DNA from 3 places in the Streptomyces sp. NPDC050549 genome. Region 1 is predicted to be linked to each of the others. Evidence: riboswitches for the same ligand, from Rfam matches in the RefSeq annotation. Region 1 holds a riboswitch; each other region holds the start of a gene.

What was found. A riboswitch is a leader RNA that binds a small molecule or an ion and turns the genes downstream of it on or off. The one in region 1 is predicted to bind cyclic di-AMP.
Positions count from the first base shown of each region.
Region 2: another riboswitch for cyclic di-AMP. It lies ahead of AB0I51_RS08815 (transglycosylase SLT domain-containing protein); the one in region 1 lies ahead of AB0I51_RS42905 (NlpC/P60 family protein).
Region 3: another riboswitch for cyclic di-AMP. It lies ahead of AB0I51_RS45670 (M23 family metallopeptidase); the one in region 1 lies ahead of AB0I51_RS42905 (NlpC/P60 family protein).

Region 1 is NZ_JBFAJD010000051.1:46,061-56,445, forward strand. It holds gene AB0I51_RS42880 (sugar ABC transporter permease) at 1-706, opposite strand, end outside; gene AB0I51_RS42885 (LacI family DNA-binding transcriptional regulator) at 977-1,999, shown strand; gene gndA (NADP-dependent phosphogluconate dehydrogenase) at 2,054-3,523, opposite strand; gene AB0I51_RS42895 (endonuclease/exonuclease/phosphatase family protein) at 3,701-4,561, shown strand; gene AB0I51_RS42900 (hypothetical protein) at 4,568-5,032, opposite strand; gene AB0I51_RS42905 (NlpC/P60 family protein) at 5,239-6,975, opposite strand; cyclic di-AMP (ydaO/yuaA leader) riboswitch at 6,984-7,157, opposite strand; gene AB0I51_RS42910 (DUF1996 domain-containing protein) at 7,492-9,573, shown strand; gene AB0I51_RS42915 (glyceraldehyde-3-phosphate dehydrogenase) at 9,657-10,385, opposite strand, start outside.
Region 2 is NZ_JBFAJD010000004.1:185,635-196,019, forward strand. It holds partial or broken gene AB0I51_RS08805 (peptide MFS transporter) at 1-645, shown strand, start outside; gene AB0I51_RS08810 (CocE/NonD family hydrolase) at 662-2,656, shown strand; cyclic di-AMP (ydaO/yuaA leader) riboswitch at 2,888-3,089, shown strand; gene AB0I51_RS08815 (transglycosylase SLT domain-containing protein) at 3,095-3,562, shown strand; gene AB0I51_RS08820 (HAD family hydrolase) at 3,639-4,454, opposite strand; gene AB0I51_RS08825 (LacI family DNA-binding transcriptional regulator) at 4,561-5,589, opposite strand; gene AB0I51_RS08830 (carbohydrate ABC transporter permease) at 5,640-6,506, opposite strand; gene AB0I51_RS08835 (sugar ABC transporter permease) at 6,503-7,489, opposite strand; gene AB0I51_RS08840 (substrate-binding domain-containing protein) at 7,486-8,820, opposite strand; gene AB0I51_RS08845 (beta-galactosidase) at 8,998-10,385, shown strand, end outside.
Region 3 is NZ_JBFAJD010000067.1:6,898-17,282, forward strand. It holds gene AB0I51_RS45655 (DNA topoisomerase IV subunit A) at 1-653, opposite strand, end outside; gene AB0I51_RS45660 (pitrilysin family protein) at 987-2,351, shown strand; gene AB0I51_RS45665 (pitrilysin family protein) at 2,348-3,736, shown strand; cyclic di-AMP (ydaO/yuaA leader) riboswitch at 3,937-4,100, shown strand; gene AB0I51_RS45670 (M23 family metallopeptidase) at 4,114-4,869, shown strand; gene AB0I51_RS45675 (GntR family transcriptional regulator) at 5,057-5,752, shown strand; gene AB0I51_RS45680 (HPr family phosphocarrier protein) at 5,914-6,195, opposite strand; gene AB0I51_RS45685 (GNAT family N-acetyltransferase) at 6,384-9,188, shown strand; gene AB0I51_RS45690 (DUF5998 family protein) at 9,308-9,895, shown strand; gene AB0I51_RS45695 (nucleotide pyrophosphatase/phosphodiesterase family protein) at 9,895-10,385, shown strand, end outside.

The DNA of each region.
Region 1 (10,385 bases):
AGAAGATCGTCGCGATGACCAGCGCACCGCGGATCGCGGGGAGCTTGATGGCGGTGATGACGCGGAACTGCCCGGCACCGTCGATCTCCGCGGCCTCGTACAGCGAGGTCGGGATGACCCGCAGCGCGGAGTAGAAGATCAGCATGTTGTAGCCGACGAACTCCCAGGTCACGATGTTGCCGATCGACGCCAGCACCAAGTGTGTGGAGAGCGGGTCGGGCAGCGTGACGCCGAAGGCGCTGTTGATGTCGCCCACCAGACCGAACTGGGTGCCGTACATGAAGCCCCACATCAGGGTGGCGACAACGGCGGGCACGGCGTACGGCAGGAAGATCGTGATCCGGAAGAAGTCCCGGCCGAAGAGCCGGCCGCTGTCCAGGGCGAGGGCCACGAACAGGGCGATGCCGAGCATGATCGGCACCTGGACCACCAGGAACAGCGAGACCCGCTCCAGCGAGGACCAGAACTGGTCGTCCTGGAATGCCTGCGTGTAGTTGTCCAGGCCGACGAAGTGGTTTCCGCCGATGAGCTGGTTGCGGTACAGGCTGAGATAGACCGAGTAGACGATCGGAGCCAGGAAGACGAAGGCGAAGACCACCGCGAAGGGGCCGATGAAACCCCACCCTGTCCAGGAACGGCGGTCCCGTTTGCCCGTTGGCCGGACCGGGGGCCGTGTCGTGGCCGCAGGGGGCTGAAGCGTCGTCATGTAGTTCCTCGCTCGTCCATCTCGGAACCGGCGTCACACGCCGTCGCGATGGTTGCGTAAACACCCAGGTCCGAGTGGGTCCCGGCCTGTTATGTTTACGTAAACATCTGATGGCGGCATGTCTACACTGCCCCAATGTCGGTGGTCAAGGGCCGTTTGGTGAAACGTGCCCCAGGCAATCGGATCGATAGGGGAAGGAGACGGGTGGACACAGCGCACGGTGCCTCGGCCGACACCGAGGAGCCCCGTAGACGCGGCGGGAAACGGGTGATGCGGCGCGCCCCGAGCGCGTCCATGGCCGATGTCGCACGCCTGGCCGGAGTCTCCTCGCAGACCGTCTCCCGGGTGTCCAACGGTTACGCGGGTGTGAACGAGGAGACCCGCCGGCAGGTCCTCGCCGCTATGAAGGAACTGGGCTACCGGCCCAACAGTGCCGCCCGCGCGCTCAAGCGGGGTGAGTTCCGCACCATCGGCGTGATCACGTTCAACCTCTCCACCACGGGCAACATGCGCACCCTGGAGGCGATCGCCACCTCCGCCGCGCACGAGGGCTACGCCGTCACGCTGCTCCCGGTCGCCGTCCCCACCCAGGACGAGGTGCGCGGCGCCTTCTCCCGGCTGGGCGAACTCGCCGTCGACGCCGTCATCGCGATCATGGAGGTCCACCTCCTCGACGCGGCGACCATCTCGCTGCCGCCCCACGTCCAGGTGGTCGTGGCCGACTCCGACGCGGGCGACCGCTACAGCGTGGTCGACACCGACCAGAACGGCGGGGCGCGCGCCGCCGTACGCCATCTCCTCGACCTCGGCCATCGCACCGTCTGGCACCTCGCCGGACCCGAGGAGTCCTTCGCCGCCCAGCGCCGCGCCGACGCCTGGCGCGCCGAACTCACCGACGCCGGACGGCCCGTACCCCCCGTCGTCCGCGGCGACTGGTCCGCCGAGTCCGGCTACCGCGTGGGCCTGGAACTCGCCCAACAGGCCGACTGCACGGCCGTGTTCGCGGCCAACGACCAGATGGCCCTGGGCCTGCTGCGGGCCCTGCACGAGCGCGGCCGGCGCATCCCCGAGGACGTCAGCGTGATCGGCTTCGACGACATCCCCGAGGCCGGCTCCTTCCTGCCGCCCCTGACCACCGTCCACCAGGACTTCGCCGAGGTCGGCCGCCTGTGCGTACAGGGCGTTCTGCGCCGGATGCGGGACCGGGGCGACCAGCACGGCACCACCCTGGTGCCGACCGAGCTCGTGGTGCGCGCGAGTACGGCGGCGCCCGCCCTCGCCGTGGACGAGTAGCGGGCGCGAGACTTTCCGGCCCGCCTCAACGGGCGGGCCGGGCACCGGAGTTGGTCAGGCGGTCGTCTCCGGGCGGCCGGGCCGGGACCAGTGGGTGTGGAAGGTGCCGGAGCGGTCGGTACGCCCGTAGGTGTGGGCGCCGAAGAAGTCGCGCTGGCCCTGGAGCAGGGCGGCCGGCAGCCGCTCGGCGCGCAGCGTGTCGTAGTGAGACAGCGCGGCGGAGAACGCCGGGACGGGGATACCGCGCCGGGCTGCGGAGGCGACGACCTCGCGCCAGGGGACCTGCGCGTCGCCGATCTCCCGCGCGAAGGTCTCCTCGCCCAGCAGGCTGACCAGACCGGGGTCGGCCGTGTAGGCGGCGCGGATCCGGTCGAGGAAGGAGGCGCGGATAATGCAGCCGCCGCGCCAGATCCCGGCGACCGCGGCGAGGTCGATCGACCAGCCGTACTCGGTGGCCGCGTCCTGGATCATCTTCCAGCCCTGGTCGTAGGCGATGACCTTGGAGGCGTACAGCGCCTGTTCCACCTGGGCGGTGAAGCGGTCGGCCTCGGTGCGGCTGAGCGGGGGAGTGGTGCCGCCGGGCAGTCCGCGGTAGGCCGCGCGCAGGTCCGCCTGGCTGGAGGAGGCGCGGGCGAAGGTGGCCTGGGCGATCGCGGTGACCGGCGAACCCAGTTCCAGCGCGGTCTGCACGGTCCAGCGCCCGGTGCCCTTCTGGCCCGCCGCGTCCTTGACGATGTCGACGAACGCCCCGCCGGTCTCCGCGTCCGTGTGGGCGAGGACCTCGGCGGTGATCTCGATCAGGTAGGAGCCGAGCCGTCCCTCGTTCCAGCGGCGGAAGATGTCCGCGATCTCGGCGGGAGAGTAACCCCCGACCTGGCGCAGCAGGTCGTAGGCCTCGGCGATCAGCTGCATGTCGGCGTACTCGATGCCGTTGTGCACCATCTTCACGAAGTGCCCGGCGCCGTCCGTGCCGATGTGCGTGGAGCAGGGCTCCCCGTCGACCTTCGCGCTGACGGACTCGAACATCGGGCCGAGCACGGCGTACGACTCCGCCGAGCCGCCGGGCATGATCGACGGCCCGTTGAGCGCGCCCTCCTCGCCGCCGGAGACCCCGGCGCCGACGAAGTGGAGGCCCTGTTCGCGCAGGGCGGCCTCGCGGCGGCGGGTGTCGGCGAAGTGTGCGTTGCCGCCGTCGATGATCATGTCGCCGGGCTCCATCAGCGCGGCGAACTCGTCGATCACGGCGTCGGTGGCCGGTCCGGCCTGCACCATGATCATCAGGCGGCGGGGGCGTTCGAGGGCGGCCACGAACTCCTGTGCCGTCTCGGCCGGGACGAAGGCACCCTCGTCGCCGTACTCCTTCATCAACTCGTGGGTCCGGTGCGGCGACCGGTTGTGGACGGCGACCGTGTAGCCGTTGCGGGCGAAGTTGCGGGCCAGATTGCGGCCCATCACCCCCAGGCCGGTGACGCCGATCTGCGCGGTGGCGTCGGCGGCTGGGCTGTTCGGTGCGGATGCGTTCATGGGGTGCCTGTTCTCCGAGTCGGTGACGTGGCGGGTCGGCGCGGGGCGCCCATGACCGCTGGTACGTGTGTGATTGCGGATTGACTCGAAATTCCGCGTGATTGGGAGCGATCTTGTGGACAGCCGCACGGCGTGTTCCGCCGGATGCGAAGATCGCTTCCCTGGGAGGGAGCGGCCATGGGTGACATACGGGTGACGTGTGCGACGTTCAACGTGCTGCACGGTCAGCTGATCCGGCCGGACGGCCACCCGGCCGCCGCCCGCCCCGGCGAGGCCTCGGCACCCCTCGCCGAAGCCGTCGCGTCCCTGGACGTCGACGTGCTGGCCCTCCAGGAGGTCGACCGCTTCCAGGAACGCTCCGGCCGCGTCGACCAGGCGGCGGTCGCCGCCGCCGCGATGGGTGCCCTCGATTGGCGCTACGCGACCGCGCTGCACAGCCGTTTCGTGCCGGGCCGGGGCTGGGTCAACGATCCGGCCGACCCCGCGCCGCGCGTCCACGGAACCGAGGCACCGGAGCCCGAAGTCCCGTCACAGGGCGTCGCGTTGCTGTCCCGGCTGCCGGTCCGCGAGTGGCGGGCCCTACGGCTCTCTCCGGGCCCGCTGGCCGTGCCGCTGAAGGTTGCCGGGCGGACCGCTCCAGTGCTGGCCCGCGATCAGCCCAGGGCCGCCCTGGCCGCCGTACTGGAAGGACCGCGCGGCCCGTTCACCGCGGTGGCCGTCCATCTCTCGTTCGTACCGGGCTGGAACATCGGCCAGCTGCTCACCGTCCGCCGCTGGATCGCCGATCTGCCCCAACCCCAGCTGTTGCTGGGCGACTTCAACCTGATCGGCGCGCTGCCCCGGGTCGCCCTCAACGCGACCGCGCGGCACAGCTGGCGGGGTCCGCGCCGCTGGGCGACCTACCCCTCGCACCGCCCGCGCGTCCAGCTCGACCACATCCTGGCGACGGGGCTCGACGCGGACGCGGTGGGGACGGCGCGCACTCCGCGGACGGCGATCTCGGACCACCGGCCGCTGGTGGTGGAGCTGTCGTTCTGAGCCGGTTCAGTTCCACAGGGGATAGGTCACGACGTGCGCGAACCTGTCCGGCCTCCCGGCGGTGTACGTGAGGCTGATCCGGCCGTACTGCCGTACCCCCGGATGCCGCTTCCACGTCTGCGCGTTGTCGAGCCGTACGACCACCGGATACGAGTGGAACTTGCCGGCCGCGCAATAGGGTTTGCAGTCGTTCACCCAGTTGACGCCCGTCGCCGTCGCGGAGTTGGCGTCCCAGTTGGTCCAACGCAGCGACGCCAGTCGGCTGTTGCCGTCGCCGCAGGCAAGCATGAAATTGGCGGGGCGCACCTCGGCACGCCAGAGGCAGTCGACCAGCACGGGGACCGCGGGCTGCCGCTGGGCGACCGGTTGCGCGCGCACCGTCGCCGGGGCCGCGGACGAGGTGCCCACGGCAGGTGCGAGCAGGGCAGCGGCACAGACCGTGACGAGTCCGACCATGGTGTGTTTGTACATGTCCGCTCCCGGCCGCCTGTTCGTACTGTCGCTCCGCACCCGCACCGGCGGTGGGCCCGCCCGGCGGGACACGGTCGTCGTCCGTCGTCTCGTTCGACGCTACGACCGTGTCCTGGGTTCCACCACTCGTACAGACCAACGACGCGGCCCGCCGGGAGTAGCGGGGCGTACGCGAGCGGGGCCGGGAATCCCCGGACCCGGGCGGTTCAGGCGGGCCGTACGGCGCCCCGAATGGCAGCCGAACCGGCGTAGAAGATCGACTCCTCGCGTATCGGCGTGCCCGGGCTCGGCGCGTGGATCATCAGGCCGTTGCCGGTGTAGAGGCCGACGTGGTCGATGCTGTCGTAGAAGAAGATCAGATCGCCGGCGCGGATGTCGGTGAGGGGGACGAGGGCGCCGGCGCCCGACTGTTCCTGGGCGGTGCGCGGGAGCATTACGCCCGCCGCCTTCCAGGCGGCCTGGGTGAGGCTGGAGCAGTCGTACGCGTCCGGTCCCGCCGCGCCCCACAGGCAGGGCCTGCCGATCTGTGCGCGGGCGAAGGCGAGCGCGGTGGCGGTTTTGCTTTGGGCGCCGGCGTCCGGTGCGGTGGGGGTGACGGCGGCGGGCGTCGAGCTCATGGCCGGGGCCGGGGGGAGTGTGACTTCCGGGGCCATGGCTGGAGGGGCGGGGGGTGCGAGTGTGGGGGCGACGGACGGGGCCGCAGCGAAGGAGACCTCGGGGGCGGGGGCGGTCGGCTGCCATTCCTGCTGCGGCGGGCGCCAGGAAGGTTCCGGTGCGGGCTGCCAGGCGGGCTGGGCCGAGGGCTGCTGGGGGATCAGAGGTATCTGCCCGGTGGACCAAGCGGGTTGCTCGGTAACTGCGGGCATCTGGCCTGTGGACCACGTCTCTTGCTCGGTCACCGCGGGCATCTGCCCTGTGGACCAGACCTGTTGCTCGGTCACTACGGGGAATTGGCCGGTGGACCACGGCGGTTGCTGGGTCACTGCGGGCATCTGCCCTGTGGACCACGTCTCTTGCTCGGTCACCATGGGCATCTGTCCGGTGGACCAGGTGGTCTCCGGGGCGGACCAGGTCGTCTCCGGGAGCGGCCAGGTGGCGCCCGTCGGCGCGGTCTCGGTGCGCGGTGCGCCGATGGCCGGGAGCAGGTCCAGGCTCGCGGTGAGCGGGTCGAAGGCCGGTACCGGGGCGGTCGCGAACTGCTGTGGTGCCACGACGCGCGCGGGCGGCACCTCGACGGCCGGGGCGGGCGGTACCGGCGGCAGGTCGAGGACGGTCGCCGGAGGCGTCTGCGACATCTGGGCCTGAGCCATCTGCGCGATCTGGGCGATCTGGGACATCTGCGCCTGAGGTGCCTGCGTCTGCGACATCTGCGGCATCACAGGAGACTGCTGCATCTGCTGCATCTGCTGCATCTGCTGCATCTGCTGCATCTGCTGTGCGGCGGGAGGCAGCGCGGCGATGGGTGCCGCGGTCAACTCCGATGCGGAGGCCATGAGTTGCAGGGCAGTGGGCTCTGGTGCGGCGGTGGTCCCCGCGGTCAGTTCGGCCATGGCGCGGCCGGGCTGCGCTTCGACTGCGCCGCCGGTGCTCTGGGGCTCGGGACGTCGTTCGGAGCGCTCGGGGCGGGACTCGGCCGGGCGGGCCGGGGTCCTGCCGGGCGGCAGGATCGCCGGCACGGTCGGGCCCAGTTGAGTGCGCGCGCGGTCGAACAGCTGCCGGGTGACGGCTTCGACAGCGGGATCGGAAGGCCGCGACGCGCCGGGGCGGGGGTTGACACGCTTGCGCGGCCCCCCGGACATCGCACGTGTGGCGTTGTAGTTTCCAGTGGCCGTCTCGGCCCTGTCGTAAAGGGAGTTGATCCGCCGCTGGACTTCGTCGCGGCTGGGTCGGTCGTCCACGGTGGGGCCACTGCCTCCGGTGCGCGTGCGTCGTTCTGCCGGCATGGCAGACGTGCTCCTTCCGCTTTGCGCCTACCGGGTTAGCTGTCGGGTTCGGGCGTCGATCACGGAAGGTTTGCCCTACGGTCCTTGCCCTGAAGGGCAGTTGGACCGATTCACCCCAAGTTCGGTTGGGTCCCCGGCTCCGGCTGCCGCGAGCGGCACGCCGGACTCGGCGCAAGCCGTGCGGCCCGGCGCCGATCGCCGGAGTAGGTCGTACGGCCTGAACGTCAACTTAGCCAACGTGTGTGCCTCGTGTGAAGGTTGAAGCGCGATATGTCCGATACGTATTTGTGACCTTTACCTCGCCCTGGTGTGTCGAGGGGTCAGGAGCCCGCCGGGGCGGGTGATCCATAAGAGGTCGCTATGAATTTCCGGGACGGTTGAACACACCGGGACCGGGCTCCGTATTGGGACGGGGGATTTCCATGCCGGGACGAGCCGGGCCGACCGATACGTGTAGGAGCAACTTCCTTGGCACGCAACACGCGCAGACGCCCCACAGGCGCACGACGCGCGACGATGGCAGCAGTCGCCCTGATGCTGGGCGGCGGAGGACTGGTGGCGGCGAACGTCTACGCGTCGGCGTCCGAAGGCGGTTGGGGCGGTGACTCCGCCCAGCAAGGGTCTCCGGACGCGGCATCGCGAGGCGCGACGATCGACTGCCCGGACATCGGCACCCAGTTGACGACGGTGCCCGACGAGGCGAAGGCCGACGTCGACAAGGAACTCGCGAATCTGGACCAGCAGATAACCGAGGCCTACCAGAAACTCCGGGACTCGACGGAGTCCATACGCCAGGACGCATCCTTCGCCGACAACGAGATCATGAATCCGCTGAAGGAGAAGCGCGCGGCGACCATCGGACGGATCGACGACGCCATCGCACGCGTCGGGGACCGCCCGGAAGGACTCGACGCGCTCGCCGGCTGCACCCTGATCGCGCCCACGAACGAGACCGGCGACCAGGGCGGCAACGGCGACGACCAGAGCGCCAGTGCCAGTGCCAGTGCCAGCGCTTCCGGCCAGGGCGGTCAGGGCCAGCAGCAGACCACCAACGGGCCGGTCGCCTCGGACTACGCGGACATCACCTCCGTACAGCCGAACGTGAACGCTCCGCAGGAGCAGGCGGGTGCCTCGGGCGGCACGTTCGTCACCGCCTGCGGGGTGAACGCGAACGGCCTGTTCAACTCCGACAACGTGATCGTCGCGCCCGGTGTCACCAATGGCGCCCACCACTTCCACGACTACATCGGCAACCAGTCCAACAACGCCTTCGCGAGCGACCAGGATCTGGCGAACGCCGACACGAGCTGCGAGAACCCGGGCGACAAGTCCACCTACTACTGGCCTGTGCTGCGCCTCCAGAACGGCAAGCAGGAGCGCGACGCGGACAAGCCCGGCGGCGGCACCGAGGGCAACTCGGGTGAGATCGTCACGGCCAAGCAGGTCACGCTGACCTTCGAGGGCAACCCGCAGAGCAAGGTCGTCGCGATGCCGCGCCTGCTGCGTATCATCACCGGCGACGCGAAGGCCTTCGTCAACGGCCCGGCCAACGCCAACGCCTCCTGGAGCTGCACCGGGTTCGAGGACCGGCAGCTCAAGGACAAGTACCCGCTGTGCCCGGCGGGCAGCGACGTCGTGCGCACCTTCAAGTTCCAGAGCTGCTGGGACGGCCGCAACATCGACAGCGCCAACCATCGCACCCACGTGGCCTTCGAGGCCGCCGACGGCGCCTGCCCGGACGGTTTCAAGGCCATCCCGCAGCTGGTGCAGCGGATCGTCTACGCCGTCGACGCGCCGAGCCTCCAGGACGGCGGCAGGACGTCCCCGCTGTTCGCGGTGGACTCCTTCCCCGAGCAGCAGCACAAGCCCGTCACCGACCACGGCGACTTCATCAACGTCTTCTCCGAGGGCCTGATGAACGACATGGTCACCTGCATCAACAGCGGTGAGAAGTGCGGCGCCGGCACGGACAACGACCCCGGATCGGGCGGCGGTTCGGGCTCCGGCGGCGGTACCGGCGGGGACAACGGCTCGGGTACGGCCGGTGGCTCGGGTTCGGGCGGCGGCTCCGGTTCGAACGGCGGTTCGGGTCAGCCGCAGGAGTCTCCTACGGCCACTGAATCCGCTACGGCGACGCCCACCGAGACCGCGTCCGACGCGCCCGCCGGAAACGGTGGCAACAACGGGAGCGGCGGAAACAGCGGCGACAACGCGGGCAACGGCGGCAACGGAGGGACCGGCGACCAGCCCACCGCCGAGCCCGAGACCAGCGCCCCGGACACCCAGACCACCGACCCCGGAGACTTGACGACCGCCGTGTCGGTCCCCAAGGTCGACACGAAGACCGAAGGGTCCAAGTCGACCGAGACTCAGGGGAGTTCCGACAACAACGCCGGCGGTCAGGTCGGCAGTCCCGTGGCGACACCCCCCGCCTCGTCCTCGGGCGGCGAGAGCTACGCCGCCGTCGGCCCGAACCAGCCGCAGGCAGAGGGCGGCCTGGCGGAGACCGGAGCGAACCTGTGGCCGGCGGTGGCAGGAGCGCTGCTGCTCGTCGCCGGATTCGTCGTGCTGTACCGGGGTAAGCGCAGCACTCGCTGACACCTCGCTCGGCTGTGACGACAACGGCCCGGCCGCCCTCACCGGGGTGGCCGGGCCGTCGTACGTTCAGCGTGTTCCGGTGGTCAGACGGCGGGTGCCGGGTACGTCGGGTACTCGACCCCGGAGACGTGCTGGACGACCCGGACGACCTGGCAGGAGTAGCCGAACTCGTTGTCGTACCAGAGGTAGAGGATGGCGTTGTCGCCGTCGACCTTGGTGGCGCCCGCGTCGATGATCGAGGCGTGGCGGGATCCCATGAAGTCGCTCGACACCGCGTCGGGGGCGGTGGTGAAGTCGATCTGCCGTTTCAGCGGGGACGTCAGCGAGATGTTGCGGAGGTGGTCCAGGACCTCGGCGCGGGTGGTCCCGCGGCCGAGCCGCAGGCTGAGGATCGCGATCGAGACGTCCGGCACCGGGACGCGGATCGAGCTGCCGGTGATCGGGGCCTTGAGGTCGGGCAGCGCCTTGGCGACGGCGGACGCGGCACCGGTCTCGGTGATCACCATGTTGAGCGGCGCGGAACGGCCGCGGCGATCGGCCTTGTGGTAATTGTCCAGCAGGTTCTGGTCGTTGGTGAACGAGTGGACCGTCTCCACATGCCCGCGCAGCACACCGTACTCGTCGGCCATCGCCTTCAGCGGCGGCACGATCGCGTTGGTGGTGCAGGATGCGCAGGACAGGATCTGCTCGTCCGGCTTGATCGTGTCGTGGTTGACGCCGTGCACGATGTTGGGGACGTCGCCCTTGCCGGGCGCGGTCAGGACGACCTTGTCGATCCCGGGCCGCAGATGCTGCGAAAGGCCTTCCCGGTC
Region 2 (10,385 bases), on a different contig from region 1:
ACCCCCGAGGAACGTGGGCGGCTGCACCCGTACATCGTGCTGTTCCTGGCCTCCACCGTCTTCAACTTCATCCTCTTCCAGGCCTATTCGACGATGATGCTGCTGGCCGCGTCGAACGCCGAGACGACCATCCTGGGCTTCGACTTCCCCGCGAGCTGGTACGCAAGCGCGCTCGGCACCTTCGAGGTCGGGCTCGCGCCCGTGGTCGCCGCGCTCTGGGTCCGCATGGGCCGCGGCCAGCCGCACGCCTCCAACAAGATCGCGATCGGCGTCGTCCTGGGCGGCCTGTCGTTCCTGCTGATGGTGCTGCCGACCGCCGGGCACGCGAACGACGACTACCTGATGTCGGCCTGGTGGATCGTCGGCTCGTACTTCCTGCTCGGCCTCGGCGACATCCTCCTGGAGACCTCCGGCATGCCGGCCACCACCAAGCTCGCCCCGGCCTCCTTCTCCAGCCAGACCATGTCCCTCTGGTTCCTGTCCCTCGCGCTCGCGAACGGCATCCAGGCCCAGACGGTGAAGCTCTACGACGACGTCTCCAAGCCGGCGTACTTCGGCGTCAACGGCGCGATCGCGGTGGCCGCGGGCCTCGCCGTGATGGCCTCCGCGCCCTGGCTGCGCCGCACCATGCACCCGGTCCACTGAACCCAGGGGTCCCCTCATGCGCATCCGTACGTCCTTCCCCCACGAGACGGCCCACGAGGACATCCGCATCCCGATGTCCGACGGGACACGGCTCTACGCGCGCGTCTGGCGCCCGCTGACGGACGAACCCGTACCGGCGCTCCTGGAATACCTCCCGTACCGCCTGACCGACTGGACGGCGCCACGTGACGCCCAGCGCCACCCCTGGTACGCGGGCCACGGTTACGCCTCCGTCCGGGTCGACGTGCGCGGCCACGGCAACAGCGAGGGCGCGCCCGGCGACGAGTACGACGCGCAGGAACTCGCCGACGGCGTCGAGGTCGTCGACTGGCTTGCCGCGCAGCCCTGGTGCACCGGCAAGGTGGGCATGTTCGGCATCTCCTGGGGCGGCTTCAACTCCCTCCAGATCGCCGCCCTCGCCCCGGAGCCGCTGAAGGCGATCGTCACCGTCTGTTCGACCGACGACCGCTACGACAACGACGTTCACTACATGGGCGGTTCGGCCCTCGCCGTCGACCTGCACGCCTGGGCGGCCACCATGCTGGCCTTCGTCGCCCGCCCGCCGGACCCCGAGTACGCGGGCCTGATCTGGCGCGACATGTGGCTCAAGCGCCTGGAGCGGATCGATCCGTTCATCCACACCTGGCTGGCCCACCAGCTCCGCGACGACTACTGGAAGCACGGCAGCATCTGCGAGGACTACGGCGCGATCCGGGCCGCCGTCCTGACGGTGGGCGGCTGGCACGACCCGTACCGCGACACGGTCCTGCGGCTCGTCGAACACCTCCCGCCGGAGCGGGTACGCGGCCTGATCGGGCCGTGGTCCCATCAGTACCCGGACCGAGGTCTGCCGCCCGGCCCCGCGATCGGCTTCCTCCAGGAGACGCTGCGGTGGTGGGACCACTGGCTGAAGGGCATCGACACCGGAATCATGGGAGAGCCTCCGCTGCGGGCCTACGTCAGCGACTCGCATCCTCCGGCCACGGTCTACGACACCCTGCCGGGCCGTTGGGTCGGCGAACCCGCGTGGCCCTCGCCGCACGTGAAGACGACGACGTACGGCCTCCGGGGTGCGCCCGTTCCGGTCCGCTCCCCCATGCACACCGGTGTGGACGCGGGCCGTTTCTTCCCGTGCGGGAACGACGCCGATCTGCCGCCGGACCAGCGGGACGAGGACGCGCGGTCGGCGTGCTTCGAGTTCGAGGTGCCGGCCGAGACGTGGGTGCTGGGGCGGCCGAGGGTGCGGCTGCGGCTGACGAGCGAGGTGGAGCGCGGGCAGGTCGTCGCCCGGCTGTGCGATGTCGCCCCGGACGGTTCCTCGACGCTGGTCACCCGGGGTGTGCTCAACCTGTCGGCTCGGCACGGGCGGGACCGGGCGGTGCCGTGGACTGCGGGTGCCGCGGAGGACGTGACCTTCGAACTGAACGGCATCGGGCACGCGTTCCCGCCGGGCCATCGCATCCGGCTCGCGGTGTCGTCGGCGTACTGGCCGTGGATCTGGCCGCAGCCGGAGTCGGGGGCGGGGTTCACGCTGGATCCGGAGGGGAGTGCGCTGGAACTTCCGGTACGGGAGCAGGAGTTGGGTTCCGCTGTTCGGTTCGACGAGCCCGAGGAGGCCGCGCCCATCGGGGTCAACCACCCGGCCACGCTGGACGAGCCGCGGCCCGAGCGGCTGGTGGTGCGGGATGTCGCGAAGGGTGAGTGGCGACTGGAGGTGGATCCCCGGTACGGCGGCACGCGTGTGTATCCGGACGGGCTCGAGTTCACCGAGGACGCGCTGGAGACGTACACGATCGACGAGTCGGATCCGCTGTCCGCCCGTACGCGGTCCGACTGGACGATCCGGCTGCATCGGCCGGAGCTGGGATGGGACACGACCGTGCGGACGCGGTCGGAGATCACGTGCGACGAAACGGACTTTATTACCTCGAACGAGGTGATCTGCACCGAGGGCAGCGAAGTGATCTTTCACCGTACTTGGGAGAAAAGGATTCCGAGAACCGCCAGTTGAGGATGAATGCCCGATTTGCCGCTCTTAATCCTGCCGTGAGTTGGGTCACGTATTTCTGTGCGTGACCCGCGTCCCGGTTCGTTCGTGTTTCCCCTTGCGGAGATTGACAGTTGAACCTTGGCTCACGCAAAGGATCAAGTGCCCCATACGTCTCAGACCAAGGTCAATAGGGGTTAGGTGTGATTCCGCCACTTGTTCCGGACATGTGCTCTCGCATAGTTTCCCGGCCTGTCGAGCGGAACGCCGAATCCTGCCGCCGCCCGGCATCCCAGTCACGAACTTCTCGCACGGCAGGAGCGGGGGACCCAGGTAAGTCGCCGGACCGGTCGCTGCGACCGGGACGGCTTGGGGTTAAGTCACGTCCGTGAGGGCGCGGCCGGGCACCTCCCAGCCCGAACCCGACAGCTCACCTCGCAGGCGACGGAGAGGAACCTCGTCATGCCTGCATCCGCTCAGTCCCGCCGCGCCCGACTCGTCCGTACCCTCGCCGTCGCCGGCACCGGTGCCGCGATCCTCGCCCTGCCGATCGTCGGTGCGAGCACCGCGTCGGCCGCCACGACCTCGTCGACCACGGTTGCCGGGTACCCCAACACCCTTGACGGGTGGATCCGCGAGTCGCTCGCGATCATGGCGCAGAAGGGGATTCCGGGGACGTACAACGGGATCTACCGCAACGTGATCCGCGAGTCTTCCGGCAACCCCTACGCGATCAACAACTGGGACTCCAACGCGGCGGCGGGTACTCCGTCGAAGGGGCTTCTCCAGGTGATCGACCCGACGTTCAACGCGTATCACGTTGCCGGGACTTCGTTCGACCCGTACGACCCGGTCGCGAACATCACGGCTGCCTGCAACTACGCGGCGGCGGTGTACGGGTCCATCGACAACGTTTACGGGGCTTACTAGAAACGTTGGATCAGCCACGACGGGTTGTGTTTTGAGTGCAGCGCCGTCGTGGCTGGTCGCGCAGTTCCCCGCGCCCCTAAAAGACTTCGCCGAGGAGTCTTTCCAGGACCACGGCGATGCCGTCGTCCTCGTTCGACCTCGTCACCTCGTCCGCCACCGCCTTGAGTTCGGGGTGGGCGTTGGCCATGGCCACCCCGTGGGCCGCCCAGTCGAACATCGGGATGTCGTTCGGCATGTCGCCGAAGGCGATGGTGTCGGAGGGGTGCAGCCCCAGGTGTCGGGCGGCGAGGGCCAGGCCCGTCGCCTTGGTGATGCCGAGTGGCTGGAGTTCGACGGTGCCGGGGCCCGACATGGTGACCGAGGCCAGAGAACCGACCACCGAGCGCGCCGTGGACGCCAATTCGTCGTCCTCCAGGGCGGGGTGACGGAGCAGCACCTTGCTGATCGGTTCGGACCACAGGTCGTCGCGCCTGCCGACCCGTACGGCGGGGAGCGTGGGGTGCGGCATCAGGTAGCCGGGCTCGATGAGGGTGAGGCCGTCCACTCCGTCCTGGTCGACCGCCGCGTACACCTGGCCCACCTCTGCCTCGATCTTGCCGAGCGCGGTCTCCGCCAACTCCCGGTCCAGGGTGACCGACCAGAGCAGACGGTCCGCGCCGGCGTCGTACAACTGCGCGCCCTGTCCGCACACCGCGAGCCCCCTGCTGCCGAGGTCTTCGAGGAGCGGTCGCACCCTCGGGGCGGGCCGGCCGGTGACGACCAGGTGCCGGGCGCCGGCCGCCGCGGCCCTCGCGAGTGCGGTGCGGGACCGGTCGGAGAGTGTGTCGTCGCCGCGCAGCAGCGTTCCGTCCAGGTCGGTGGCGATCAGTGCATATGCGAGGGGTGCGGCCATGATCAGAGAATACGGATGGAACGCCCCACCGACTCGACACGAACCGGACGGCTGCTGCCTTCACATACGTTGACCCGAGTTCCGGTTGGTTTGACAGTTACGGCGGTCATGCCGAGTCCCGGATCACCAGTTCGGTGGGCAGGATCACGCCCGCCGTGTCCTCTCCGGCGATCTGGGCCAGGAGCATCCGGACCATTTCGGCGCTGATGCGGTCGTAGGGCTGGCGCATGGTGGTGAGGGCCGGGGTGATGGCGGTGGCCGCCGCCGAGTCGTCGAAGCCTCCGACAGCGATGTCATCCGGGACCGAACGGCCGGATTGCTGAAGGGTGTTGACGACTCCGAGGGCCATGAGGTCGGAGGCCACGAACACCGCGTCTATGTCGGGGGCCCGGGTGAGGAGTCGGCGGGCCGCTTCCTCGCCTCCCGTGCGGCGGTAGTCGCCCTCGACGACGAGGGTCGGGTCGTGCGGGAGGCCCGCCTCGGTGAGGACGTCCCGGTAGCCGGCCAGGCGGTCGGGTCCGCCCGGCGCGTCGAGCGGGCCGGTGACCATGGCGATGCGGCGTCTGCCCCGGGAGATGAGGTGGCGGACCATCTCCTGGGCGCCGTCGCGGTCGGCGGCGGCCACATAGCTGTACTTGGAGGCGGGGCCGAGCGGTTTGCCACAGGCCACCAACGGGATGCCGGCGTCGCGGAGTTCGGCCGCGACCGGGTCGCCGCTGTGGTTGGAGACCAGGAGGACGCCGTCCACGTGGCCCGAGGTGATGTATCTCGTGAGGCGGCGGCGGTCGTCCCTGGAGGAGGCCAGCATCAGGAGCAGGGGGATGTCGTGGCGGGCCAGGTGTTCGGTGCAACCCCGCAGCAGGACATTGAAGTTGGGGTCCTCGAAGAACTTCTCCTGCGGCTCGGTGAGGAGGAACGCCACCGAGTCCGACCGTCCGGTGCTCAGGGAGCGGGCGTGCCGGTTGACGACGTAGCCCGTCTTCCTGATCGCCGTCTCCACGGCGGTGCGGGCGGCCGGTGAGACGTAGTGGCCGCCGTTGAGGAAACGGGAGACGGTCCCCCGGGAGACGCCTGCCTCCCGGGCCACGTCGTGGATGGTGGGCGGTTTGCGGCGTCCGTTCGGACTGGTGGTCATGGTCCTCGTTCTGCGGGTTCAGTGGGGGGAGTTGGTGCTCGGTGCCTGCCTCACGCCTTGACCGAGCCGCTCAGCAGGTCCAGGGACCAGAAGCGCTGGATCACCAGGAAGAGCGCGATCAGCGGCAGGATCGCGAGGAAGCAGCCCATGATGACCAAGGTGTAGAGGGCGGGTTGGGAGGCGCCCTGGTTGAGCAGGGTGTAAAGGCCCAGCGTGATCGGGAACTTGGTGTCGTCCGCGAGCATCACGTACGGCAGCAGGAAGTTGTTCCAGATGCCGACGAACTGGAACAGGAACACCGTGATGAGCCCCGGCATCATCATCGGCACCGCGATCCGCGAGAAGATCCGCCACTCGCTCGCGCCGTCCATGCGGGCGGCTTCGAGGAGTTCGGCGGGCACCGAGGCCGCCGCGTAGATACGGACGAGGTAGACGCCGTAGGGGGAGAGGATCGACGGGAGGAGCATCGACCAGTACGAGTCGGCCAGGCCCAGCTTCGACAGGAGCAGGTACTGCGGGACGGTCAGCACGATGCTCGGGACGAGGACGCCGGCGAGCATCAGCTTGAAGACGAACTCCCGGCCGCGGAAGGCGAATCGGCCCAGCGCGTAACCGCCGGCGGCCGAGACCGCGGCCGACAGCAGGGCGCCGCCGCCCGCGTAGAAGAGGGAGTTGACCATCCACTGCCAGTAGATGCCGTTCCGGTAGGAGCTCAACTCCTTGAAGTTGTCGAGGAATCCGGTGCCGGGGGCGAAGGTGAAGGTGGAGAAGAGCTCGCCGTGGCCCTTGCTGGCCGCGATGACCACCCAGGCCACGGGGATCAGGCAGTACAGCGAGCCGAGGATCAGCACCAGGGTCGGCACCCACGCGGTGCGCTTGGGCCTGGTGTCGGCGGCGGTGAGGGTGAGGGGGGTCATGCCCGGTCCTCCCGGGTGTAGCGGTCGGAGACGCGCAGCAGGGTGAAGGAGAGCGCGAAGGTCGCCAGGGCCAGCACCACCGCGGTGGCGGAGGCGCCGTAGATGTCCGACCTGAGGAACGCGGCGTCGTAGATGGCCATCAGCGGACTCCAGGAACTGGAGAGGCCGTTGGTCAGCGGCTTGAGCGCCATGGGCTCGGTGAAGACCTGGAGCGTGGCGATGACCGAGAAGAAGAAGGTGAGCACGAGGGAGGGCAGCACGATCGGGATCTTGATCCGCAGGGCGATCTTCAGGTCGGAGGCGCCGTCGATGCGGGCGGCCTCGTAGATCTCCTGCGGGATCGAGCGCAGGGCCGTGTAGATCACGATCATGTTGAAGCCGGTGCCGCCCCACACCGCGATGTTCGCGAAGGACAGGTACAGGTTGCCGCCGTCGAACAGGTCCGGCTGCGGGAGGTTGAACTCGCGCAGCAGGTAGTAGAAGGGGCTGACCGTCGGGAGGTACAGGAAGCCCCACATCAGGGCGGCGATGATGCCGGGGACGGCGTACGGCAGGAAGATCGCGAGCCGGGCGAACTTGGCGCTGCGCGCCTGCGGGGTGTCCAGCATCAGCGCGAAGACCAGGGCGAGACCGAGCATCGTGGGGATGACGATCAGGCCGTAGCCGAAGGCGCGCAGGACACTGTGGCCGAACTCGGAGTCCTCGAAGACGGCGGTGTAGTTGCCGATGCCGTTCCACACCTGTTCGCGGGCGCCCTTGCCGAGGCCGATGCCCTTGACCTGGACCTTGTGGAGACTGAGCCACACCGCGTACCCGATCGGTACGACGGTGAAGGCGGCGAACAGGAGCAGGGCCGGTACGAGGAACCAGTACGGCGCGCTGCGGCCACGACGGCGGAGGCGGCGGGGGCGGACGGTGGTGGCGGTGCCGTCCGCCAAGGGCCCGGCCGTCAGGTCGGAGCCCTTGAGCGGAGTGCTGGTCATGCCTCGGTCACCTTGAAGCCCTGCTTCTTCATGTCGGTGAAGGTCGCCGACTGCATGGTGGCGAGCGCGGTGTCGAACTGGGCCGCCTTCTTCGCCTTGGTGGCGTTGCCGAACGCGTCGTTGAAGGTGTCGTAGGCGACCTGGACGTTCGGGCCCCAGGCGGAGGCGGCCGTCGTCGCGGCGATCTTCGCGGCGGTGTCGTAGAAGTCGGTCTGGTTCGGGAAGAACGCGGGCGGGGTGAGCACCGAGCCGGACTGGCCCTTGGTGGCCGCCGGGTAGATGGCGACCTCCTTGACCAGCGCCGCCAGCGCCTCCGGGTCGGTGTTCAGCCAGGCCGCGAACTTGGCCGCGGCCTCGGCGTGCTTGGAGTCGGTGGAGACACCGGTGGATGAGCCGCCCCAGCTGCCGGTGACGCTCTCGCCCGCGCTCCACTGCGGCAGCGGGGCCATGCGCCACTTGCCCTTGGTGTCGGGGGCGGAGCTGACGAGCACACCGGGCGCCCACACGGCGGAGACCCAGGCGATGTTGGTGCCCTTGTTCAGCGCGTTGTTCCAGGCCGGCGTGTACATCGGCTGGTTGTCGATCACGCCCTCCTGGACGAGCCCGCCCCAGAAGTCCGCGACCTTCTTGGTGGCCGCGTCGTCGATGCCGACGGTCCACTTGCCGCCGCTGCCCACGGTCCACCACTTGGCGCCGGCCTGCTGCGCCAACCCGGCGAACAGACCGGGGTCGTTGGAGGAGAACGTCGTCAAGTAGGCGTTCGGAAGTGCCTTCTTGGCGGCGCGGGCGGTCTTGGCGAAGTCGTCCCAGGTGGTGGGGACGGTCAGGTTGTGCTGCTTGAACAGGTCCTCGCGGTAGAAGAACATCAGCGGGCCGGAGTCCTGCGGTATCGCGTAGACCGCGTCGGTGCCGAGCGTGACCATGCTCCAAAGGCCCTCGGCGAACTCGGACTTGGCGGACTTCGCGTACTTCGAGATGTCGGCGAGGACGTCGTTCGAGACCAGCGTCGGCAGCGACTGGTACTCGACCTGGATCAGGTCGGGGGCGTTGCCCGCCTTCTTCGCGGTGATCAGCTTGGAGACGATGTCCTTGCCGGCGGCCTGCTTGGAGACGGTGACCGTGATGTCCGGGTTCTTCTTGTTCCAGATCGCGGCGACCTTGTCCATGTTCGGCGCCCACGACCAGTAGGTCAGCTTGACGGGCCCGCTGCTCTTGCCGGAGTCGTCGTCGGAACCGCCGCAGGCGGCGAGGGTGCCGGTGAGGCCGACAGCTGCTGCCCCGGCAAGGATGCTGCGCCTGCTGAACTGGTGGCGGTGGATCGACATCTTCATCTCCCCTGACTGAGTGCGAGCCTGTCCACGGCTCTGTGACCGTGCACAGTAGAGAATTGTTTCGGACCCTTGTCAATGGGTGCCGCCTGGGGTTACCTACTTGTTGCTGATGGGTGGGAACCGCGACCACCTATGTGCACGATCACAGAAACAGCCGTCAATTTCGGGAGTGAACCCATGCCGTCCCCCGTCCCGTACGACCGTCTGCCGCTCGCCTTCGGAGGTGACTACAACCCCGAGCAGTGGCCGCGGGAGGTCTGGGAGGAGGACATACGGCTCATGCGGGAGGCCGGTGTCACGGCGGTCTCCCTCGGCGTCTTCTCCTGGGCCCGTCTTGAGCCGCGCCCCGGCGAGTACGACTGGGAGTGGCTGGACACGGTGATCGGCCTGCTGCACGGCGCGGGCATCGCGGTGAACCTCGGCACACCGACGGTCGTACCGCCGGCGTGGTTCTACCGCGCGCACCCTTCCGCGCTGCCGGTGACCCGCGAGGGCGTGCGCCTCGCCTTCGGCTCGCGCGGCGCGATCTGCCACTCGAACCCCGACTACCGTGCGGCGGCGGCCACGATCACGACGGCCCTCGCCGAGCGCTACGGCAGCCACCCGGCCGTCGTCCTGTGGCACGTCCACAACGAGTACGGCGCCCCCGTCCTCGCCTGCTACTGCGACACCTGCGCGGCGGCCTTCCGGGGCTGGCTGCGTGAGCGCCACGACACCCTCGACGCCCTCAACCACGCCTGGGGAACGGCCTTTTGGGGCCAGCAGTACGGCGACTGGGAGGAGATCACCCCGCCCCGCGCGACCCCGTCCGTATGCAATCCCACCCAGCAACTCGACTACCACCGCTTCGCCGACGCGCAGGCCCGCGCCAACTTCGTCGCCGAGCGGGACATCCTGCACCGCCTCTCCCCCGGCGTGCCCGTCACCACCAACTTCATGGTCGCGCCGAGCCAGGGCCAGACCGTCGACTACTGGGCCTGGGCCAAGGAGGTCGACCTCGTCACCAACGACCACTACCTGATGACCGACGGCCGCCGCACCCATGTGAACCTGGCGCTGGCGGCGGACCTGACGCGCTCGGTGGCGGGCGGGGGTCCGTGGCTGCTGCTGGAGCACGCCACGTCGGGAGTCAACTGGCAGCCGTACAACCCGGCGAAGCGCCCCGGCGAGATGGCCCGCAACTCACTCGGGCACGTGGCGCGCGGCTCCGAGGGCGCGATGTTCTTCCAGTGGCGGCAGTCGCAGTCCGGCGCGGAGAAGTTCCACACCGCGATGCTGGCGAACTCCGGTACCGACAACCGGGGTTGGCGCGAGGTCACGGACCTCGGCCGACGCATCGCCGGCCTCGCCGATCTGCGGGGCACACGGACGCGCGGTGACGTGGCGATGGTGTGGTCGTGGGACTCCTGGTGGGCACAGAGCCTGGAGTGGCGGCCGAGCCAGGACCTGGACGCGCGGGAGCGGTTGGATTCGTTCTACGAGGCGCTCTACGACCGGCACCTGACGGTGGACTTCCTGCCGCCGACGGGTCTGGCCGACCTGGACCCGGCGCGGTATCCGCTGCT
Region 3 (10,385 bases), on a different contig from region 1:
TCGAGGTCCGCGTTCGGATAGCGGATCAGATGGCGGGCCGCCGCGATGACTTCGCCCAGGTTGTGCGGCGGCATGTTGGTGGCCATGCCGACGGCGATGCCCGACGAGCCGTTCACCAGGAGGTTCGGGAAGGCGGCGGGCAGGGCCACCGGCTCCCGCTCCTGGCCGTCGTAGTTCGGGGCGAAGTCGACCGTGTCCTCGTCGATCGACTCGGTCATCAGGTTCGCGGCCTCGGACGGCCGGCACTCGGTGTACCGCATGGCGGCGGGCGGGTCGTCGTTGCCCAGCGAGCCGAAGTTGCCGTGGCCGTCGGCCAGGGGGACGCGCATGGAGAAGGGCTGGGCCATGCGCACCAGGGCGTCGTAGATCGAGGCGTCGCCGTGCGGGTGCAGCTTGCCCATGACCTCGCCGACGACACGCGCGCACTTCACATAGCCGCGGTCGGGGCGAAGGCCCATCTCGTCCATCTGGTAGACGATCCGGCGGTGGACCGGCTTCAGGCCGTCCCGGGCGTCCGGCAGGGCCCGGGAGTAGATGACCGAGTAGGCGTACTCAAGGTAGGAGCCCTGCATCTCGTCGACGACGTCGATGTCGAGGATCCGCTCCTCGAACGAGTCGTCGGGCGGCGGGGTCTTCGTGCTGCGGCGGGCCATCGCTGCCGGCTCCTCTTTTCTGGTCGCTCGCCTGGGGGTCGCTCCCCTTCGGCTCACTCTTGCTGAAGCGTGAACGGGGTCTTGACGTGAACCATTGTGGACCGCGGCACTGACAACGCGGACCAGGACCCGGCGTTGGCCGCTCGGCTCCGTCACCGACGGCTGCCGCGTGGGTCCACGTGTGCGACTGCCCGCAGGCTACGCGATCTCGCTCTCGGCGTACGTCCGCCGGGAACTTCGCCGACGGTCCGCACGCTTGCATACAGTGGCGGGACGAGCAGGATTTCTGCGGTTCCAGCCAGAGAATCCGCGATCGAAGGGACGTACATGCCCATGGGTCACACGGCCACCGCCGAGGCAGGGTCCGGCGGTCTGACAGCGACCGAACACCGTTTGGCCAACGGTCTGCGCGTGGTGCTCTCCGAGGACCACCTGACCCCGGTCGCGGCGGTGTGCCTCTGGTACGACGTCGGTTCCCGCCACGAGGTCAAGGGGCGTACCGGCCTGGCTCACCTCTTCGAGCACCTGATGTTCCAGGGCTCCGGACAGGTGAAGGGCAACGGCCACTTCGAACTGGTGCAGGGCGCGGGCGGTTCGCTCAACGGCACCACCAGTTTCGAACGCACCAACTACTTCGAGACCATGCCCACCCACCAGTTGGAGCTCGCCCTCTGGCTGGAGGCCGACCGCATGGGCTCCCTGCTCGCCGCTCTGGACGACGAGTCGATGGAGAACCAGCGGGACGTCGTCAAGAACGAGCGCCGCCAGCGCTACGACAACGTGCCCTACGGGACGGCCTTCGAGAAGCTGACCGCCCTCGCCTACCCGGAGGGCCACCCCTACCACCACACGCCCATCGGCTCGATGGCGGACCTGGACGCGGCCACCCTGGAGGACGCGCGCGCGTTCTTCCGCACCTACTACGCGCCCAACAACGCCGTGCTGTCCGTGGTCGGCGACATCGACCCCGAGCAGACGCTCGCCTGGATCGAGAAGTACTTCGGGTCCATCGCTGCGCACGACGGCAAGCCCACACCCCGTGACGGCTCACTGCCCGACACGATGGGCGGCGAACTGCGCGAGATCGTCGAGGAGGAGGTCCCGGCCCGCGCCCTGATGTGCGCCTACCGGCTCCCGGAGGACGGCACGCGCGCGTCCGACGCGGCCGACCTCGCCCTCACCATCCTCGGCGGCGGCGAGTCCTCGCTCCTCTACAACCGCCTCGTACGACGCGACCGTACGGCCGTCGCCGCCGGCTTCGGTCTGCTGCGGCTGGCCGGAGCACCCTCCCTGGGGTGGCTGGACGTCAAGACGTCCGGGGACGTCGAGGTGCCCGTCATCGAGGCCGCCATCGACGAGGAGCTCGCCCGGTTCGCCGCGGAGGGCCCCACGGCCGAGGAAATGGAGCGCGCCCAGGCCCAGTTGGAGCGCGAGTGGCTGGACCGGCTGGGCACGGTCGCGGGCCGCGCGGACGAACTGTGCCGGTACGCCGTCCTGTTCGGTGACCCGCAGCTCGCCCTGACCGCCGTACAGCGCGTCCTGGACGTGACGGCGGAGGAGGTCCAGGAGGTCGCCAAGGCGCGCCTGCGGCCCGACAACCGCGCGGTGCTCGTCTACGAGCCGATCGCGGACGAGGATGCCGACGACGAAGCAGCAGCGGCCGAGGCCGGCGACGAGAACGAGGAGGCGGCCAAGTGACCGAGCTCGCCACGATGGAATTCCACCCGCAGCCCCAGGCGGGCGAGGCCAGGCCGTGGGCCTTCCCGGCGCCCGAGCGCGCGACGCTCGGCAACGGCCTGACCGTGCTGCGCTGCCACCGCCCCGGCCAGCAGGTCGTCGCCGTCGAGGTGCTCCTCGACGCGCCCCTGGAGGCCGAACCGGCCGGTCTGGACGGTGTCGCCACGATCACCGCACGTGCCTTCTCCGAGGGCACCGACAAGCACTCCGCCGAGGAGTTCGCCGCCGAGCTGGAGCGCTCCGGCGCCACCCTCGACGCGCACGCCGACCACCCCGGCATCCGGCTGAGCCTGGAGGTCCCGGCCTCGCGCCTGGCCAAGGGTCTCGGCCTGCTGTCGGACGCCCTCAGGGCGCCCGCCTTCGCCGACAGCGAGGTCGAGCGGCTGGTCCGCAACCGCCTCGACGAGATCCCGCACGAGACGGCCAACCCGTCCCGCCGCGCGGCCAAGGAGCTCGCCAAGGAGCTGTTCCCGGCGAGCGCGCGCATGTCGCGCCCGCGCCAGGGGACCGAGGAGACCGTCCAGAAGATCGACTCCGGGGCCGTACGCGCCTTCTACGACCGGCATGTCCGCCCCGCGACCGCCACCGTCGTGGTCGTCGGTGACCTCACCGGCATCGACCTGGACGCGCTGCTGGCCGACACCCTTGGCTCATGGACCGGCCCCGCCGGCCAGCCGCGCCCCGTGCCGCCGGTGACCGCCGACGACACCGGGCGGGTCGTGATCGTGCACCGGCCCGGCGCCGTCCAGACGCAGCTGCTCATCGGCCGCGTCGGAGCCGACCGGCACGACCGCGTGTGGCCGGCCCAGGTGCTCGGCACGTACTGCCTCGGCGGCACCCTCACCTCCCGCCTGGACCGCGTCCTGCGCGAGGAGAAGGGCTACACCTACGGTGTGCGGGCGTTCGGCCAGGTGCTGCGCTCGGCACCGGACGGCACGGGCGCGTCGATGCTCGCCATCAGCGGCTCCGTGGACACCCCGAACACGGGTCCGGCCCTGGACGACCTGTGGACGGTGCTGCGCAAGCTCGCCGAGGGCGGACTCACCGACGCCGAGCGGGACATCGCCGTGCAGAACCTCGTCGGGGTGGCGCCGCTCAAGTACGAGACCGCCGCCGCCGTGGCGAGCACGCTGGCCGACCAGGTCGAGCAGCACCTGCCCGACGACTACCAGGCGACGCTGTACCAGCAGCTCGCCGCGACCGGCACCGTGGAGGCCACCGCGGCGGTCGTCAACGCCTTCCCGGTGGACCGTCTGGTGACGATCCTCGTCGGCGACGCGGAGCAGATCAAGGAGCCCGTCGAGGCCCTCGGCATCGGCGAAGTGACCGTCGTTCCGGCGGAGTAGACGCAGTAGCGGCACGCGCGTGGGGGAGCCCTGGTGACTGAAGCGTCACCAGGGCTCCCTATTGTCCGAATTGGGGGAGAGGTTGCCCGTCTGCCCTGTGGCATGCGCAACAAAACCCGTGATCCGTTTGGGGATTGAAAGTGGCCCCCCTTAGCGTCGGTCCGGCTGTCCGTCAGGCACCGCGCCGCACTCGCGGCACCGGACAGTCATCGCCGAGTCCCCGTACGGCGCGAGCCAGGGGAGCCGGGGACCCACATGAGTCCCTGGGGTGAATCGGACGCCCGCGCGCGTGGCGGGGGAGTCCGTAGGAGACCTTCCTGCTCCGAACCCGTCAGCTAACCCGGTAGGCGAGAAGGAAGGAAAGGACCAGCCACTTCATGGCGTTCACCCGCGCCACCGGGAAGCACCGTCGCCCGAGCCGGACCCACCGCACCACCGTTCGCGCCGCGAGTGTCGCGGCTCTCGCCACCTCCGGCGTCGTAGGCACCCTGGCCGCCGCCCCGGCGTTCGCCGCGGAGCCCGCCCCCGAACAGACCGGCCTCACGCCCGTCGTCGCCATCGGCGACTCCGTGGCCGAGAAGATCGACGCCCAGGCCGTCGCCCAGAGGCAGGCCGCCGCCGAGACGCTCGCCGAGGAGACCGCCCGCGCCAAGGCCGCCGCCCAGGCCGAGGCGGCCCGTGAGGCCCAGGCGCGCGCCGCCCGCGAGGCCGAGCGCAAGAGGCTCAACACCTTCGTCGCGCCGGTCGCCAACTCCTATGTGTCCACCGGTTACAAGACCGGCGGCTCCCTGTGGTCCTCCGGCGCCCACACGGGCATCGACTTCCACGCCTCGACCGGTACCAGCGTCCACGCGGTGGGCTCCGGAACCGTCGTCGAGGCCGGCTGGGGCGGCTCGTACGGCAACGAAGTCGTGATCAGGATGGCCGACGGCATGTACACCATGTACGGCCACCTGTCGTCCATCGGTGTCTCCGTCGGCCAGAAGGTCACCCCGGGCCAGCAGATCGGTCTCTCCGGGGCCACCGGCAACGTCACCGGACCGCACCTCCACTTCGAGGCCCGCACGACCGCCGAGTACGGCTCCGACGTCGACCCCGTCGCCTACCTCCGCAAGCACGGCGTCAACGTCTGACGAGGTACTACCGCACTTCCCGGAGCCCCGGCCCGCAGGCCGGGGCTTTCGGCGTTTCCGGACCCCTTCTGTCCAAAAAATATCCATGGATTCCGGTCCGCCATCGGAAATTCCCGCTGATTGCAATAGAGTCACGGAACACACGTCAATCGTCGACGTTTCACGGGGATTAAGGCGGAGGTCGGACATGCGTATTCCGGCGCACTCGGTATGCACGGCGATCCGGGACGACATCGTCGCCGGTGTCTACGAGCGCGGCGGCCGGCTCACGGAGGAACTCCTCGCGCGCCGGTACGGCGTCTCGCGCGTCCCCGTGCGGGAGGCCCTGCGCACGCTGGAGGCGGAGGGGTTCGTGGTGACCCGGCGGCACGCGGGCGCGTGCGTCGCGGAACCGACCGAGCAGGAGGCCGCCGACCTGCTGGAGATGCGGATGCTGCTGGAGCCGCTCGGCGCCTCGCGGGCCGCCCAGCGGCGCACCGAGGCCCACCTCAAGGTGCTCCGCGGCCTCGTCAGGCTGGGCCAGGAGCGCGCCAGGAGGGGCAACAGCGAGGATCTGCGCTCCTTGGGCAGCTGGTTCCACGAGACGCTGGCCCAGGCCTCCGGAAGCCCCGCCCTGACCTCGATGCTGACCCAGCTGCGGCACAAGATCGCCTGGATGTACGTGGTGGACGCGCCGGCCAACCCCGTGGAGTCCTGGGCGGAGCACGGGGCGATCGTGGACGCAGTGGCGCGCGGCGACGCCGAGCGCGCGCGGGCGATCACCGCCCTGCACACCGAGCGCGCGGGCACCGCGCACCGGCTGCGCTTTCCCGGCGGCGCGAACGGCACGGACCGTGTGAGGACTTCGCAACCTCCCGTAAACATGTCGGGTCTCCGGCATTAACACGGGCGCCGTATACAAAGAGAGCGTAATTCGCGGGGGATTATTTCTGCTGCCCGCAAATGGAATTGCGAAGGGCTCGCCCGGTAATTCGGACGAGCCCTTCGAGGTTGCGGCACATCGGTTTTGCGGCGAAAACACCGCAACCATCAATTGCGGGTTGTTCAGACGGTCTCGGGAAGTTCCTCGAGACCCTCCGCGACCAGCTTCGCCAGCCGGTCGAGGGCCGCGTCCGCGCCCTCGGCGTCCGAGGCGAGGACGATCTCCTCGCCGCCCTGGGCGCCCAGGCCCAGGACCGCGAGCATGGAGGCCGCGTTGACGGGGTTGCCGTCGGCCTTGGCGATCGTCACGGGGATACCTGCGGCCGTGGTGGCCCGGACGAAGATGGAGGCGGGGCGGGCGTGAAGGCCCTCCGCCCAGCCGACGTTGACGCGGCGCTCAGCCATGTGATGCTGCCCTTCAGAGTCTCAGGGTTGTCTAGACCAGTTTCCCACACGTGAAGCGAGCCCGGAGCGGCCCCGTGGACCGTCCGGAGAAGGGTGTCGGACCGCGGCCTCGGTCCCACTTCCCCTCGCTGCTTTTCCCCACAGACTGCCTCGCGCCGTTGTCGGACGCGAGCCGTACGCTGGGGCCCATGCAGACCTCGTCGGACCGGCACGAGTACCCCGCCCACTGGGAAGCCGACGTCGTGCTGCGCGACGGAGGTACCGCGCGCGTCAGGCCCATCACCGTCGACGACGCCGATCGCCTGGTCAGCTTCTACGAGCAGGTCTCCGACGAGTCGAAGTACTACCGCTTCTTCGCGCCGTACCCTCGCCTGTCCGCCAAGGATGTCCACCGCTTCACGCACCACGACTTTGTGGACCGGGTGGGACTCGCGGCCACCGTCGGCGGCGAGTTCATCGCCACCGTACGCTATGACCGCATTAGTGCCGACGGGCGTCCCGCGTCCGCCCCCGCCGACGAGGCCGAGGTCGCCTTCCTCGTGCAGGACGCGCACCAGGGCAGGGGTGTCGCCTCCGCCCTCCTGGAGCACATCGCGGCCGTCGCCCGCGAGCGCGGCATCCGCCGCTTCGCCGCCGAGGTACTGCCCGCCAACAACAAGATGATCAAGGTGTTCACGGACGCCGGCTACACCCAGAAGCGCAGCTTCGAGGACGGCGTCGTACGCCTGGAGTTCGATCTCGAACCCACCGACAAGTCCCTCGCCGTGCAGCGCGCGCGGGAGCAGCGCGCCGAAGCGCGGTCCGTACGACGGCTGCTGGGGCCCGGCTCGGTCGCCGTCGTCGGCGTCGGACGTACCCCGGGAGGGGTGGGCCGCAGCGTCCTCGACAACATCAGGGACGCCGGGTTCACCGGCGGCCTGTACGCCGTGAACAAGGCCTTCCCGGAAGAGCAGAAGGAACTCGACGGGGTGCCGGCGTACCGCTCGGTGCGCGACATCGAAGGCCCCGTCGACCTCGCGGTCGTCGCCGTCCCGGTCGAACACGTCCCCCAGGTCGTCACCGAGTGCGGCGAACACGGGGTGCAGGGGCTCGTCGTGGTCACCGCCGGCTACGCCGAAAGCGGCCCCGAGGGACGCGAGCGTCAGCGCGAACTCGTCCGGCACGCGCGCACGTACGGCATGCGGATCATCGGGCCGAACGCCTTCGGGGTCATCAACACCGCCGCAGACGTACGGCTGAACGCGTCCCTCGCCCCCGAGATGCCGCGACCCGGACGCATCGGACTGTTCGCCCAGTCCGGCGCCATCGGTATCGCCCTGCTCTCCCGGCTGCACCGTCGCGGCGGCGGCGTCACCGGTGTCACGGGCGTCTCCACGTTCGTGTCGTCCGGCAACCGCGCGGACGTGTCCGGCAACGACGTCCTCCAGTACTGGTATGACGACCCCGACACCGACGTCGCCCTCATGTACCTGGAGTCCATCGGCAACCCCCGCAAGTTCACCCGTCTCGCCCGGCGCACCGCGGCGGCGAAGCCGCTGGTCGTGGTCCAGGGCGCCGGATCCGCCCCCCAGGGGCACGCCGTACGCGCGACACGCCTGCCGCACGCCACGGTGTCCGCGCTGCTGCGACAGGCCGGCGTGATCCGCGTCGAGACGATCACCGAACTCGTCGACACGGGGCTGCTGCTCGCGCGCCAGCCGCTGCCCGGCGGGCCACGGGTGGCGATCGTCGGGAACTCCGAGTCACTGGGACTGCTGACGTACGACGCGTGCCTCTCCGAGGGGCTGCGGCCGACGCCGCCGGTGGATCTGACGACGGCGGCGACAGCGGCGGACTTCCACCGGGCGCTGTCGGGGGCACTGGCCGACGACTCCTGCGATGCGGTGGTCGTGACCGCGATACCCACCGTGGGGGAGGGGCCGGAGGAGGACGCGGCGCTGGCGGAGGCGCTGCGGTCGGCGGCCGAGGCTGTTCCCGGGAAGCCGGTGCTCGTGGTGCACGTGGAACTCGGGGGACTCGCCGCGGCGCTGTCGGCCGCGATGAGTACGGCACCGCGGGCCGTTTCGAAACGGGGCGACACCCCCCGACCTGCGGACCGACCGTCCAACGCGGTGCAGACCCCCGAAGGCGTCGGCCTCATCCCCGCCTACCCCGCCGCCGAACGCGCGGTCCGTGCCCTCGCCGAAGCCGTGAAGTACGCCCAGTGGCGGCGCGAGGCCGTCGATCCCGGCCGGGTGCCCGAGTACGAGGACATCGACGAGAAGGGGGCCGCCGGGCTGATCGGCGGACTGCTCGCGCGCGGGCAGGGCCTCACACTCGGCGTCGACGAGACCTGCGAACTGCTCGGCATGTACGGCGTCGATGTCCACCGCGCGCTGCCCGCACCCACCCCCGAGGCCGCCGCAGAGGCCGCCCGCACCCTCGGCTACCCGGTCGCCCTCAAGGCCACCGCCCCGCACCTCAGACACCGCGCCGACCTGGGCGGCGTACGCCTGGATCTCGCGGACGAGGAGCAACTGCGGCGGGCGTACGCCGAGTTGGGCGAGCTGTTCGGCAGCCCGGAGGAGCTGCGGCCGGTGGTGCAGCGGATGGCGCCGCGCGGGGTCGACACCGTCGTACGGGCCGTCATCGATCCGGCGGCGGGAGCCGTGCTGTCGTTCGGGCTCGCCGGAGCCGCCTCGCAACTGCTCGGGGACACCGCGCACCGGCTCATTCCGGTCACGGACCGGGAGGCCGGTTCGCTGATCCGGTCGATCCGGACGGCACCCCTCCTGTTCGGCTGGCGCGGCTCGACCCCCGTCGACACGCCTGCACTGGAGGAGCTGCTGCTGCGGGTGTCGCGGCTGGTCGACGACCACCCCGAGGTGGTCGCGGTGACCCTGGAGCCGGTCGTCGTGGCCGCGCACGGCCTGAGCGTGCTCGGCGCCTCCGTCCGCCTGGCCCGACCGCCGGTCCGCGACGACCTCGGCCCGAGGACGCTTCCCGTGTACTGACGGGCGCCTTCCGCGCACCGGCGGACGCTTCCCGTGCTGACCCCGGGTACTGAGACGGCTGTGACAGGACCGTGCTCGGCGGTGCCTCGCAGTCAGTGGGCCACCGTAGGATGGACGTCATGGCCAAGACCAGTACGACGACCCAGGGGCTGCGTGCGGCGATCGAGCGCAGCGGCTACTACCCGGCCCTCGTGGCCGAGGCGGTGGAGGCCGCCGTGGGCGGCGAGCCGATCCGGTCGTTCCTGGTCCACCAGGAGACCACGTTCGACCAGAACGAGGTGCGCCGGCATGTGACCGTGCTCGTCCTCACCGGCAACCGCTTCATCGTCAGCCACACCGACGAGCAGGCCGCCGACAGCACCTCCCCGACGCCGTACGCCACGACGTCCACGGAGTCCGTGAAGATCGGCCGGATCTCGTCGGTGGTGCTCAGCCGCGTGGTCGCCAACCCGGAGTCTTACAAGCCGGGCACACCGCCCCGCGAGGTCGTGCTGACCATCGGCTGGGGTGCCGTCTCCCGGATCGACCTGGAGCCGGCCGCCTGCGGCGACCCCAACTGCGAGGCCGACCACGGCTACACGGGCAACTCGACGGCGGACGACCTGAGCCTGCGCGTCAGCGAGGCAGGGGACGGCCCGGAGACGGTGCAGCAGACCCTCGCCTTCGCACAGTCGCTCTCCGAGGCGACCGCGGACGTACCCCGCTGATGGCGCAGCCCGCAACCTGGGACCACCCCGAACCCCTCGCCGTAGCCTCCGCGCCCGTCCCCGAGTACGGCTCAGGCTCCCTCGCCGACCTGCTGCCCACGCTGGCCGCCGGAATGGGCGTTCCCGGTACGGTCGCGGCGATCCCGGAACTGACCGCGGCCGACCGCAACTGCGTCTTCCTGGTCGACGGTCTCGGCTGGGAGCAGATCAAGGACCACGCCGACGAGGCGCCGTACCTGCACGCGCTTCTCCGCAGCTCGCGCGGTGGCACGGGACGTCCGCTCACCGCCGGCTACCCGGCGACCACCGCGACCTCGCTGGCCTCCGTCGGCACCGGCCTGCCGCCCGGCGCGCACGGGCTGCCCGGCTACACCGTGCGCAACCCGGCCACCGGCGAACTGATGAACCAGCTCCGCTGGCACCCGTGGACCTCGCCGAAGCCCTGGCAGCCGTACCCCACGATCTTCCAACTGGCCCACGAGGCGGGCGT